Regions from separate parts of the Hydrogenophaga aquatica genome, predicted to be linked through region 1. Evidence: predicted binding sites of a transcription regulator. Region 1 holds the regulator's gene; each other region holds the start of a gene.
What was found. Region 1 encodes FNR, which switches genes on or off when oxygen is low (the NO sensors DNR and NnrR bind a similar motif). Its sites were predicted from a motif close to TTGATNNNNATCAA; they were not measured.
Positions count from the first base shown of each region.

Region 2: ACYVHH_RS05765 (DUF2189 domain-containing protein) is a predicted target of FNR. The motif match lies at 1,452-1,465, and genes of this name have one in related genera.
Region 3: ACYVHH_RS06945 (TraR/DksA family transcriptional regulator) is a predicted target of FNR. The motif match lies at 2,074-2,087, and genes of this name have one in related genera.

Region 1 covers NZ_BAAGVK010000027.1:35,237-39,573, reverse strand. Annotated here, with positions in the region: gene ACYVHH_RS17595 (sulfite exporter TauE/SafE family protein) at 1-633, opposite strand, end outside; gene hemN (oxygen-independent coproporphyrinogen III oxidase) at 679-2,058, opposite strand; gene fnr (fumarate/nitrate reduction transcriptional regulator Fnr) at 2,204-2,929, shown strand; gene ACYVHH_RS17580 (hypothetical protein) at 2,933-3,220, opposite strand; gene ACYVHH_RS17575 (nitrogen fixation protein FixH) at 3,262-3,573, opposite strand; gene ccoG (cytochrome c oxidase accessory protein CcoG) at 3,602-4,337, opposite strand, start outside.
Region 2 covers NZ_BAAGVK010000007.1:165,323-169,659, reverse strand. Annotated here, with positions in the region: gene ACYVHH_RS05775 (Bug family tripartite tricarboxylate transporter substrate binding protein) at 1-589, shown strand, start outside; gene ACYVHH_RS05770 (2OG-Fe dioxygenase family protein) at 638-1,378, opposite strand; gene ACYVHH_RS05765 (DUF2189 domain-containing protein) at 1,489-2,322, shown strand; gene ACYVHH_RS05760 (long-chain fatty acid--CoA ligase) at 2,336-4,057, opposite strand; gene ACYVHH_RS05755 (hypothetical protein) at 4,193-4,337, shown strand, end outside.
Region 3 covers NZ_BAAGVK010000009.1:67,253-71,589, reverse strand. Annotated here, with positions in the region: gene ACYVHH_RS06955 (FIST signal transduction protein) at 17-1,312, opposite strand; gene ACYVHH_RS06950 (PhaM family polyhydroxyalkanoate granule multifunctional regulatory protein) at 1,309-2,031, opposite strand; gene ACYVHH_RS06945 (TraR/DksA family transcriptional regulator) at 2,172-2,558, shown strand; gene ACYVHH_RS06940 (VOC family protein) at 2,597-3,010, shown strand; gene ACYVHH_RS06935 (histone deacetylase family protein) at 3,029-4,075, opposite strand; gene ACYVHH_RS06930 (fumarylacetoacetate hydrolase family protein) at 4,087-4,337, opposite strand, start outside.

The DNA.
Region 1 (4,337 bases):
CGTGATACCCATCCACAAGGCCCAACCCGACGTCAAGGCCAGGGCGAGCCCGGCAAGCCGTATGCCCCAACCGCCCGAGCGGGCGTTCTTGACGCGGAGCAGCAGCCACGGGCCAGCCACCAGCGACACCATGGTCCCCGAGGCGAAGGCGGCCATGATCAAGGCGCCGTCGAACGCAGAGGCCGACAGCGAAGCCACCAGCAAAGCCGAATAGAGCAGCCCGCAAGGCATGAGCGCCCATCCCACGCCCAGCACGACAGGCGCCTTGCCCCCCAGGCCTGCCATCACCGGCCTGGCCTTGCGCCAGAGCCGCTGCCCCCAGTCGTCGATGAAAGCGGGTTGACGGGCCTGCCACAGCAGAACCAGCCCGAGAAGGAGAGCCGCCACGTGCATCATGGTCCACAACGGGCGCAGCACTGCGGTCTGCTGGCCCATCCAGCCCAGGCCCTGCACGGTTCCACCCGCCAACGCCCCCATCAGGCTGTAGCCCAGCAACCGCGAGAACTGGAACTTCCACAGGGCCAGGGTGCCGCGCGGCTCGGCAGCGCGTGCAATGCCTGCGCAGGCCGCCCCGCACATGGCCACGCAGTGCGGGCCGCCGACCAGGCCCATCATGAGGGCCGACACTGTCATGGAACTGAGCATGCGGGAACTGTAGCAGCGCGGCCGGACCTGCGTTCAGATGATCTTGGAAAACCTCGCGCGGTCCTGATCCACCTGCAGGTATTTGTCGAACACCATCGCAATGGCACGCACCAGGTACCAGCCCGCTGCCGTCACCTCGATGCTGTCGGCGTTGATCTGGACCAGACCCCATTCCTGCATGGGCTGCAGGCGCTCCAGCTCGCGGGCAAAGTAGGTTCGAAAATCGACCAGATGGCCCAGGTTGATGGACTCGAAGTCGACCGCCCCCTGGCACATGATGGCCATGATGACACTGCGGCGCAGCGCATCGTCACGGTTGAGCGCCAGACCGCGCACGATGGGCAGGCGGCCCTGATCGAGCGCGTCGTAATACTCCTCCAGCGTCTTGGCATTCTGGCTGTAGGTGGCGCCGATGCGGCCGATGGCCGAGACGCCCAGCGCGATCAGGTCGCAGTCAGGCTGCGTGCTGTACCCTTGAAAATTGCGGTGCAGGCGCCCCTGACGTTTGGCCACGGCCAGGGCATCGTCCGGCAGGGCAAAATGGTCCATACCCACGTACACGTACCCGGCCTCGCTGAACATGTCCAACGAGATGGACAGCATGGACAGCTTCTCGGCCGGGCTCGGCAGCTCCGCCGTCAGGATGCGGCGCTGAGGTTTGAAACGCGCAGGCAGGTGGGCATATGCGTAGAGCGCAATGCGCTCGGGCCGCAACGCCTTGACCTGCTCCAGCGTGTGCCGGAACGACTCCGGCGTCTGCAGGGGCAGGCCGTAGATCAGATCGACGTTGACGGATTCAAAACCGATGAGGCGCGCTGCCTCGACCAGCGCGAACACCTGCTCTGCCGGCTGCACCCGGTGAACGGCTTTCTGCACCGTGGGATCGAAATCCTGCACACCGAAGCTGAGGCGGTTGAAGCCCAGGCGGTGCAGGTGCTCCAGGCGCTGCACGGTCACCGTCCGGGGGTCCACCTCGACCGAGTACTCACCGCCGGGCACGAGATTGAAATGTCTGCGAACCATGGCCAGCAGGTCAGACAGTTCGTCGTCGCTGAGGAACGTTGGGGTACCGCCGCCCAGGTGCAACTGCGACACGCTGTGTCCCCGGCCGAAGTGCTCAACCTGCAACTCCAGCTCGCGCGAAAGGTAGCGCAGGTACTCCGCCGCCTTGCTGTGATGCTTGGTGATCACCTTGTTGCAGGCGCAGTAATAGCAGAGAGACTCGCAAAAAGGAATGTGGACGTACAGTGACAGAGGCAGAGCCAGAGAACCGGCGCGGCGCTGCTCCAGCGCCTGCACATAGTCTTTCTCGGTGAACGCCTCCACGAAGCGGTCGGCCGTCGGGTACGAGGTGTAACGCGGCCCCGGCACGTCAAACCGTTGCAGCAGTTGCTCGTCGATCACATGGTTCACAGGCAATATCTCCAGATTTTGTTGAACTGTGCCGCATGGGCTGAGTCTTGCCATTGACGTGAGTCAAAGATTCCCCACAGGGCGGGCAGAATTTCGCACCTGTGAGAGCTATGGGTTAAGCTCACGCCTGCACCAGCCTTTACTTATGGATATCCAAAGCATCAAAGTCGCCTGTTCCAGCTGCAACCTTCGGGAGTTGTGCCTGCCCATGGGACTGAACGCCAGCGAGATGGACAAGCTCGACACCGTCATCTCGACCCGGCGCCGCGTCAAGCGGGGCTCGTCGCTCTTCAACGTGGGCGACAGCTTCACATCGCTTTACGCCGTGCGGTCTGGCTTCTTCAAGACCAGCATCACCACCGCGGACGGCCGTGACCAGGTGACGGGCTTCCAGATGACGGGCGAGATCATCGGGCTCGACGGCATCGTCAACGACAAGCATTCCTGCGACGCGATTGCCCTGGAGGATGCCGAGGTCTGTGTCCTGCCGTTCGACAAGCTCGAACAATTGTCCCGGGAGTTCAGCACCTTGCAGCACCATGTGCACAAGATCATGAGCCGCGAGATCGTGCGGGATCATGGCGTGATGCTGCTGCTGGGCAGCATGCGCGCAGAGGAACGGCTGGCCGCGTTCCTGCTCAACCTTGTTCAGCGCCTCCATGCCAGGGGGTTCTCTCAGTCCGAGCTGATCCTGCGGATGACCCGCGAGGAGATCGGGAGCTATCTGGGCATGAAGCTGGAAACGGTGAGCCGGACGTTCTCGAAATTCATGGACGAAGGCATCATCGAGGTGAAACAGCGCTACGTCCACATCAAGGACACGCAGGCGCTGAGCAGCATCGTCAACGCCCAGCAGCAACAGGAAATCTGAGGCTCAGCAGCAGTTCCTGGCGCAATCCTTGGGCCGTTCGTCTGGTTCAACCGGGCAGCGGTTGACCTCGAAGGGCGACTGCGACAGCAAGGTGGTGAGGGCGCTGGACGCAAAGGTCATGGCCCAGAAGAAAAAGAAGGCAACGGTATAGGTTGCCTGGCGTGATAGCTCGAGCGGCTGTCCGCCCCAATGCAGCTCACTGGGATCGACCAGTGCAAAGACCACCATCTCGATCACCCCTGCCACCAGGAAGGCAGGCCACGCGATCCACATCAATCGTTGAGCAAGCATCATCGGTCTCCTCTTGTGTGCCTGTCCAACGTCGGCAGGCATTATTCGTCTTTGGGTAGTGTAGGCGAAACCACGTGGTTTCGAGCCTTGCCCGCGGGCATCACGCTGAGCTCGGCCGCGGTACGTTCCTCTGGCGAGAGCCGCTGCAGGGCGGCTTCGTCAACCTGAACTTGCGGCTTGCGCTGCAGCACCGGATCGGGATGCCGCACGGCGAGCACGACCGTGTAAATGCCCGCCACAACGACCAGCAAGGGCCCACCCAGCACCATCCAGACGTAAGGCTCCTTGTACCAGGGGCGGCCCGAACGGGCTGGCGCGGGAGATGCCGTGGGGGCGGGGGCTGCGGTACTCATGACACGGGGCTTTCAGGCGTATGTGCGGTTAGCGAGGGATCAGGAAAACCGATTTTTCCTTGACCTGGATGGCGCTGTCACCAGCGGCCTTGATCTCGAACTGGATAGGGTGTGAACCGGGCTCCGAGCTGTTAGGCGGCACCTGTACACGCACTGCAACAGAACGGACTTCGGTGGGCAACACTTCAACAGAAGGTTCGGACGCGATGGTTATCCCGGGCAAACCCGAGACCGAGATGTCGTAATGCTGCTTTGCCTCGGTGGCGTTCATCACCTGCAGGCGGAAAACGTTTTCGATGCGGCCCTGCTCGACCATGCGCGCCAGAGCTCCCCGGTCACGGATCACGTCCACCTTGAGCGGGGTGCGCAGGAACAGGCTGACACCCAGGGCGACGCAGATGGCAAGCAGGATGCCCGAATACACCAGCACGCGGGGCCGCAGGCCACGCCTGATCATCTGGGCACGGGACCAGTTGTTCGTCATGCCGTTCTGGGTCGAGTACTTGATCAGACCGCGGGGATAGGACATCTTGTCCATGACGTCGTCGCAGACGTCGATGCAGGCGCCGCAGCCGATGCACTCGTACTGCAGGCCCTTGCGGATGTCGATGCCCGTGGGGCACACCTGCACGCAAAGTGTGCAGTCGACACACGCACCCAAGCCCAGCGAGGCTGGGTCAGCCTTCTTGGAGCGCGCGCCACGAGGCTCACCACGTTTCTCGTCGTAGGTGACGATCATGGTGTCCTTGTCGAACATGGCGCTC
Region 2 (4,337 bases), on a different contig from region 1:
GGCCCTTTCCGGCGGCACGCCCGCCAAGTCCTACAAAGACTACGTGACCTGGGTGAAGAACAACGGCGGCAAGAGCGCCGTGGGCATTCCGGCTCCAGCCTCGGTGCCACAGTTCCTGGTGCAGGTGCTGGCCAGGAAAAACGGTTTCGACCTGGTGGCGGCACCTTACCGTGGCAGCGCGCCCATGATGGGGGACATGCTGGGCAATCAGATCCCGGCGGGCGTGGGCTCCATTCCCGACTTCATCGAAAACCACAAGGCAGGCAAGCTGCAGGTGGTGGCGGTGATGGGCAAGGAGCGCCAGGCCATCATGCCCGAGGTGCCTACCTTCGCAGAACTGGGCATCACCGGCTTCGAGGACGTGCCCTACTACGGCATCTTTGCACCGGCAGGCACGCCCAAGGCCATGATCGACCAGCTGGGCGCCGCCGTGGCCAAGGCGCTGACCGCCCCTGGCGTGAAGGACAAGCTCACCGCCATGGGCTTGAGCGTGGGCTACATGAGTGCCGAGCAGCTGGGCCAGCGCGAGCGCGCCTACACCCAGACCTGGGCACGCATCATCAAGGAAAGCGGCTTCCAGCCGCAGTGACGCTTTGCAGCGCCCAAGGCGACTTTCGCCGCCTTGGAGCGCAGCGGCTCAATCACCCTGGAAGCTCCCCGAGCGGCAGGTGATCACCAGGGTGTCGCGCCAGCCGATCGCATCGGCGTCGGCAGGCTGGATGGGGGTGGTCTCGTGGATCACCCGCTCGTCGTCCAGCAGCAGCAGTGACCACGGCTCGGTCAGCGTGAAGCGCTGGCCGTTCGGGCCATGGGCCTCGAACACCCGGCTCTCGCCGCCCTTGATGCGGTGGCGCCCCACCAGGAACACTGCCACCAGCTCCATGCCGTCGCGGTGGGCGCCCTCGGGCGTGGGGCGGCCAATGCCGTCGGTGGTGTCGATGCGGAACTGGTGCGCCTCGATGAACCAGCGCTGAGCGCCCTTCAGCCGGGAGGTGACCGCCGCCGTCTGTACCAGCAGGCGCTTCCACGCTGGCAGCGCCACGGTGGCGGGGTCCATCGGCTCGAACCAGCGCTCCATGCCGCCGTGCAGGGCGTTGTACTCCAGGGGCTGCCAATGGCGGCGGTGCGGCACCTGCTGAACGTTCTCGCCATCCACGATGAAACAGCTGTGGCGGCGGCGGCGGTAGCGCCCGCCATCCTTGAGGTATTCGTCGCTGGGCAGGTCGTCCCAGCTGGGCTGCAACGCAGCCAGATCCTGCGGCCCCACGGCCAGCCAGTCCTGCACGGACCGGGCATCCATCAGGGCAAAGCCCTGGCGGGACAAGGTTTCATCGACTCTGGACGGGGGAACGCAGGGCGGCAGGAAATGGGCACTCATGATGTCGCAAGTGTAGCCCCGTGGCCGGGAAAACCATGAGGCCGCCGCATCAGCGTTTGGTTATCTTCAATGATTGAGAAATATCAATCCAGATACCCGCAGGAGTTCACATGAGCCCAGCCCAGGCCGACGACACCCCACCCCGCCGCGATGAGGACACCCTCGGCAAGCCCGCCAACGGAGATGCCCCGGAAGAAACCTCCGTTTTCTCGCTCAAACTGGCGGACCTTTCAGCAGCCGACCCTTTTCGTTGGCTGGCGCTGGGTTGGCGAGACTTCGTCAACTGCCCCAAGGTGGGCTTGTTCTACGGGATCTGCTTCTTCGTCATGGGCCATGCGCTGTGGTACGTGTTCCAGGCCGCCCCGGCCTATGTGCTGGCCCTGAGCGCAGGCTTCCTGCTGATGGGCCCCTTCCTGTGCCTGGGCATCTACGACGCCAGCCGCGCGATCGAGGACGGCCGGCGCCCTTCGCTGCGTGCCTCCCTGGCCGCATGGCGCCCCACGAAAGGCACCATGGCCATCTTTGCCGGTGTGCTGCTGATCCTGGAGATGCTGTGGGGCCGCGCCTCGCTGGTGGTGTTCGCCGTGACGTTCAACACCATGCCCTCCACCGAGAACCTGCTGGCCGAACTCGTGCGCATCGAGAACATCGAGTTCCTCATCACCTACACGGTGGTGGGCGCCCTCTTCGCCGGGCTGATCTTCGTGACCAGCGCCATCTCCATCCCCATGATCCTGGACCGGCAGACCGACGCCATCTCCAGCGGGCTCACCAGCATCCGCGCCTGCCTGCAGAACCCCGGCGTGATGCTGCTCTGGGGGGCGCTGATCACCACCATCGTGGTGCTGGCCATGCTGCCCTGGTTCCTGGGGCTGCTGCTGGCCGGACCGGTGCTGGGCCACGCCACCTGGCACGCCTACCGGGCGATCGTGCCCAAACCCTGAGCGGCCGTGGCCGTCAGGCCAGTTCGGCCTCCTGCAACAGCCGCCACATGACCTTGCCGCTGCCGCTCTTGGGCAGCGCGTCCACAAACTGCACCTGGCGTGGCACCTTGTAAGCCGCCATGTGCTCGTGACACCACGCCATGACCGCCTCTTCGCTCACCGTGCCCCGGGCTTCGGCCCGCAGCACGACCACCGCCTTCACCGACTCGCCCCGGTAGGCGTCGCGCGTACCGATGACGCAGGCCTCGGCGATGGCCGGGTGCCTGAACATGAGCGCCTCCACCTCGGCAGGCCAGACCTTGTAGCCGCTGGCGTTGATCATGCGCTTGAGCCGGTCGGTGATGAAGAAGTAGCCCTCGTCGTCCACGCGCCCCAGGTCGCCGGTGCGGAAGAAGCGCTTGCCGTCAATGTCGATGAACGCAGCGGCGGTGGCTTCGGGGCGTTGCCAGTAGCCGTCAAACACCTCGGGGCCGTGCACCACGATCTCGCCCGCCTCGCCAGGCGGCAGCTCACGCAGGGTTTCGGGATCGATGACACGCGCGTCGGTACTGACGAAGGGAATGCCCAGGCATTGCTGCTTGGGCCGGTCCGGCGGGTTGTTGTGAGACGGCGCAGCGGTTTCGGTCAGGCCATAGCCCTCGGCATAGCGCAGGCCATACTGCTCGAACAGGCGCTGGGCCACGGCCTGCGGCATGGCCGCGCCGCCTCCGCCAATGAACATCAGGCTTGAAAGGTCGTGGCTGGCGAAGTTCGGACTGGCCAGCAGGTCGATGATCATGGTGGGAATGTTCACCCAGTGCGTGACGCGCCAGCGCGAGATCAGGCGCCCGGCCAAATCGCGATCCCAGCGCGGCATGACGACCATGGTGGAGCCCGCGTAGATGCTGGCATGCATGCCCACCACCATGCCGGTGATGTGGAACATGGGCACCACCAGCAGACCCACGTTGTCGGCGGAGCCTCCCGTCCAGAGGGCGCAGGCCACGGCGTTGTGCATGAGCGTGCGGTGAGGGTGCATGCAGCCCTTGGGCAGCCCTGTGGTGCCGCTGGTGTAGGGCAGCACGGCCAGGTCGTCCGGTCCCGCCAGCGGCTCTGGCACGGGGCCGGTACAGGCCATGGCCTCGCGCCAGTCGCTCACCGTGCCGCCAGGCAGCTCGGGCATGGCATGGCGCGTGCCCAGCCAGTCGAGCCACGCGGCGGGCACGTCGCTGTCAGGCCCAAGGCAGCCGGGCGGCATGGCATCGTGGTAATGCACCACCAGCAGGTGCCGCAGCTGCTGCGCAGAGGGCAGCGCGGCGTTGGCACGTGCCAGTTCGGGCGCCAGATCGGCCGCCGCAATGGCCACGGCGGCCTGCGGGTCCGTGATGTAGTGCCCCAGCTCGTCGGCTTTGTTCATCGGGTTCACAGGCACCACCACTGCATTCGCACACAGGACGCCGTAATACGCCGCTATCCACTGCGGGCAGTTCTGCATGAACAGCATCACCCGGTCCCCGCGCCGCACACCCTGCTGGTGCAGCCAGGCACCCACCCGCCGCGCCTGTTGCAGCAACTCGGCATAGGTGGTGACCTGATCGAAGAAGACGATGGCGGGCTTGTCCGGGTAGCGTTGGGCGCTGACCTCCAGGTTGAACCACAGCGAGGTCGCCGGAGGCCGGATGGCATGGGGCAGACGTGCTGGCCAGTGGCGGTGATGCGCACGCAAGGGCATGCCAGCCCGAGGCGATTGGCTCATGGTTGACTCCTGGTGTCGTTGTGTGTGGAACTGAAAAAAAGCATACGGGAGCCCTGGTGGTACGCTTTGTCTCCAAGGGGACGGGGCAGGCTGGCAGCACCACCCGCACACGACCGGCATACCATCAGCGCCACCATGCAAACCGAACACCACACCACCCTGCAACGCATGCAGCAGCAGCTCGACCGGCTGCGTCAGGGCCAGCTGAACCTGAGCGGCTATCTGGACGAGGCGCGCCAGCAGGACGCGCTGATGCGCGCCCTGCCCCCGGCCTTCGGGG
Region 3 (4,337 bases), on a different contig from region 1:
CGGGAGCCGGCCCGCGTCACTCAGCCGCGCTGGTGAACACCGTGAGTACCCCGGTGTAACCGTACAGGCGGTGGTGGGCGATCTCGCCTCCGGCAAAGAACCCCACCAGAGGCACGTCACCCAAGGCATGGCGAACGATCTGCAACTCGGCGCTCGGCCCGCCAAAGTGGGGGCCGCCACGACCGCTGCAGCTGATGTACAAGGCACCGGCGATGCGGCGCGCGGGGTGGGGCAAGGCGCGCACCTCATGGTCGGCCAGTGCCATCGCCGTTTCCACCGGCAGCTCCTCGGGCTCCAGCTCCTCGCGTATCTCGGCGCAGATGCGCATGAGATCGGCGCGCGCCGCCTGCACGTGACGCTCGCAGAAAGTCAGGCGCGTGCCTGATTCCACCCGGTCGGCCACGGCAATGCCCCGGCGCCCCGGGTCCAGGCCGATCAGGTGGCGCACCAGCACGTCCTCGCCAAACGCCGCAGGCACACGGCCCGCCACCTGGCTTGGCGTCTGGCTGCGGCCGGGAGCCATGCCCACCAGCGTCTGCCGCAACCTTGCCACTGCGGTTTGCGGCTCCTCCAGGGAAATATCCAGATCCTGCAGGAGCACGTCCAGCGCGTCCTGCCCATCGAGCTTGAGCACCACGTTGCCATCGGCACGGTCAACGGTATGAGTGGGAGATACGGGCCGCACACCCTGCGTGACGCGCGACACCAGCGCCACCTGCGGGCCAAAGGCCACGCCACTGAGTCCGCCATGGAACACTCCCGCCGCGCCACGCTGTCCACTGCCAGCCAGCGCGCCCCGGCTGGAACGCGCGAACTGGATGGAGGCGCCTCGGCTCGAAGCCAGGCCGCCAAACACATACCCCGTGGCGGTGCGTTCGGCCATCTCGGCGATGAGTTCGGCCACATCCGGCGTGGCGCCATCGGCGTGCAGCAATGCCGTCTGCGCCGTGAAGCCGCCAGCCCCCTGGGCGGCGGGCAGGGGTGCCACGCCGCTGAACACGCGGTACTGGTCGGGCGACAGGTCGCACAGCATCACCGCCAGAGCAGGTTCGTCAAAATACTCGGCGTTGTTGGCACAGATGCCCACGCCCACGGTACCCACCCAGTCGTTCACTTCGGGCAAGGCCGCGCTCAGGTGGTCCAGAATGTCCTGGGCTTCGGCGGCGTAGTGGTCGGTGATGTAAAGCAGCGCGAGCCCCGGGCCGCTCGCATGACCGGGCAACACCATCTGCGCACGCAGTTGCGCCAGCACCAGCGCGGCGGCCATGCGCCATTGCGGGTGGGTGGCGTGGGCGTACGGAAACAGCTTCATGGTTTGGGCGCGGACCTTGGCGCTCGGGTGCCCGCCTTGGGTTTGGCCTGTGCCGGCGCGCGCTTGGACGAAGCCTTGCGGGCCGTCTTGCTGGCGGTTTTCCTGGTGGCGGCTGTTTTGGCCTGGCCCGCCGAAGCATCCGTCTGGCCGGTCGCCGCAGCACTGGCCTGCTGCATGGTCTGTGCCATCTGCTCGGCGGTACGCGTGGCTTGGTCGGTCATGTCGCGCATGGCCTCTCCCGCAATCGTCTGGAACTGCTGCGTCAGCGCGTTCCACCACTGCATCGGGTCCACGGCTGGCCCGCCAGCAACCGCGTCTCCGCCTTCGGGCTCTGGCGGGGTGGATGGCTGCACCGGTGGCTCCTGCGCTGCCTTGGCCTCGGGCTTCATCTTGAAGGCATCGGCCATCTCCGCCAGACTCACGTTCATGCCCTTGAGCGTGGCCAGCGTCATGCGCTGCACCTCCAGCGCCTGGATGGTGGCCCCCAGCGCCTTGGTGTTCTGCTCCAGCCAGAAGTGCACGGCCTTCATGTCCTGGATGCGTTTGTCCAGCTCCTCCACGTCAAAGACGGGCGCCACCCACTGGCTCAGGGGCGGCATGCCTGGCACGCCCGACTGCAGATCGGGGGTGCCCCCAGCCGCAGCCTGCCGGGTCAGGTTCTGGAGGAACTCGAAACCGGGAATGTACTTGGCAAAGGCGTTCATGTCGGGGGTGCTCATCGAGGTCTCCGTGTGGGGCCGTGTTCGTAAGCATGCCACAGCTTGACGTGTATCAACACACCGGAAGACGCCATACCTCAACATAATGAGCAATGGAACGCAGGCCGTTCTGCCGCGTTTCACATCAGGAGTATTCACCCATGAGCCAGAACATTTCCGACACCTTTGCTCAGCAGTTGCAACAGATGCGCAGCGATGTGATCGCGCAGATCCGGGCGCAACGCGGCGGAAAGATCGGGCGCGCAGAGGCAGCAGGTGACCGGCACGACGTGCAAAGCGGTGACTGGACGCAGGTTGACGGGGAGCGCAACCTGGCCATGGCGCTGGACGAACGCGAATCGGCCGAGTTGACCGCCATCGACGAGGCGCTCAAACGCATCGAATCCGGTCAGTACGGCCTGTGCATCGACTGCGGCGTGGACATTCCCACGGCCCGTCTGCATGCCAGCCCCACCACCTTGCGCTGCCTTGCCTGCCAGGACAAGGCCGAGCGTGCCAAGGGCGGCGTGGTTCCTCCCAGCCTGTAAGCCCCGGCTGGCTGGCCAGAGCTGCTATCCTCTTTCGCATGCGCAGTCTCTTCCATTTCGCCTTCAACGTCACCGACCTGGACACCGCCCGCCGCTTCTACGGCGGGGTGCTGGGTTGCACGGAAGGCCGCAGCACCGGCACATGGGTCGATTTCGACTTCTACGGGCACCAGATATCGCTGCACCTGGGGCAACCCTTCGCCACCGCGAACACCGGGCACGTGGGTGACCACTTGGTGCCCATGCCCCACTTCGGCCTGATCCTGGCGCTGCCCGACTGGCAGGCCATGGCTGAACGCCTGCGTGGCGCTGGCGTGGCTTTCGTGCTGGAGCCTCAGGTGCGCTTCGAGGGCCAGCCCGGCGAACAATGGACCATGTTCTTCCTGGACCCGTTCGGCAACCCGATCGAGGTCAAAGGCTTCCGTTCGCTGGACAGCGTCTACGCCACCTGAGCGGCCGGGGCTGCAGCGTCAGCGCGCAGCCGCCAGGAAGCCTTCGAGCGTGTTGACCACGTTCACGCCGATGGCCGCGACGGCGTAGCCGCCCTCGAACACAAACACCGTGGGCAAGCCCGCGCCGGCCAGGGCTTCGCCCATGCGGAAGTAGTCGTCGCTGCGCAGGTGGAAGCCCGAGATCGGGTCGCCCTCGTAGGTATCCACCCCCAGCGACACCACCAGCGCCTGCGCACCATGGCGGGCCACTGCCTGCAGGCCGTGAGCCAGGGTCTCGAACCATTTGTCAGGCCCTGTACCGCGCGGCATGGGCAGGTTGACGTTGCAGCCCTCCCCCAGTCCTTCACCGCGCTCGTCGGCATAGCCCAGGTAGAAAGGGTATTCGGTATGCGGGTCGCCGTGGAGCGAAACCGTGAGCACGTCGTCGCGCCGGTAGAAGATGCTCTGCGTGCCATTGCCGTGGTGGTAGTCCACGTCCAGCACGGCCACGCGGTGCGCGCCCGCGTCACGCAAGGCCTGCGCCGCCAGCGCGGCGTTGTTGAGGAAGCAATAACCGCCGAAGAAATCCGGCCCCGCGTGGTGCCCGGGCGGGCGCGACAGCGAAAACGCCACACGCTGCCCCCCGGCCACGGCGCGCGCCGCATCCACCGCGCAAGCGGCGCCCGCGCGTGCCGCCGCCCAGGTGCCTGCCGTCAAGGGCGTGCCCGCGTCGAACGAAAACAGCCCCACCCGCGCCGAAAAGTTGGAGGGCAGCACATCGGTGCGGAAGGCGTGGCCCGGCCACACCGAAGGCAGGATGTCCAGCGCCGCGTTGGCCGGGTCCTGCGCCACCCACTCGTCCCACGCCGTGGCCAGGAAGTGCAGGTAGCGTTCGGTGTGGATCTGGCGCAGCAGCGTTTCGTCTGGCTCGCCGGGCGTGGCGAGCGAGCCCACCTGGCGGCGGCGCAGCTCGGCCAGCACATGGTCCAGCCGGTCCGGGGTTTCGTGGCAGGGCACCAGCTTGCCCCGGAACATCTCGTGGCGGCCCACATGGCCGCCATGCAGCGGGTTGTGAAAGACTTGCATGTGTGCTCCTGTCAGTCCAGCGGCGCGATGGTCTGGTCAATCGCGCCGAAGATGCTCTGGCCGTCGCGGCCCTTCATCTCGATGCGGATGGTGTCGCCAAACTTCATGTAACCGGTCACGGGCTTGCCGTCTTGGATGGTTTCGATAGCGCGCTTTTCCGCAATGCAACTGTAGCCTTTGGGCCATTCCTGGCGGCCGTCCACCTGCACGCCCTTGTTGCTGACGGTGCCGCTGCCCACGATGCTGCCCGCGCGCACCCGCC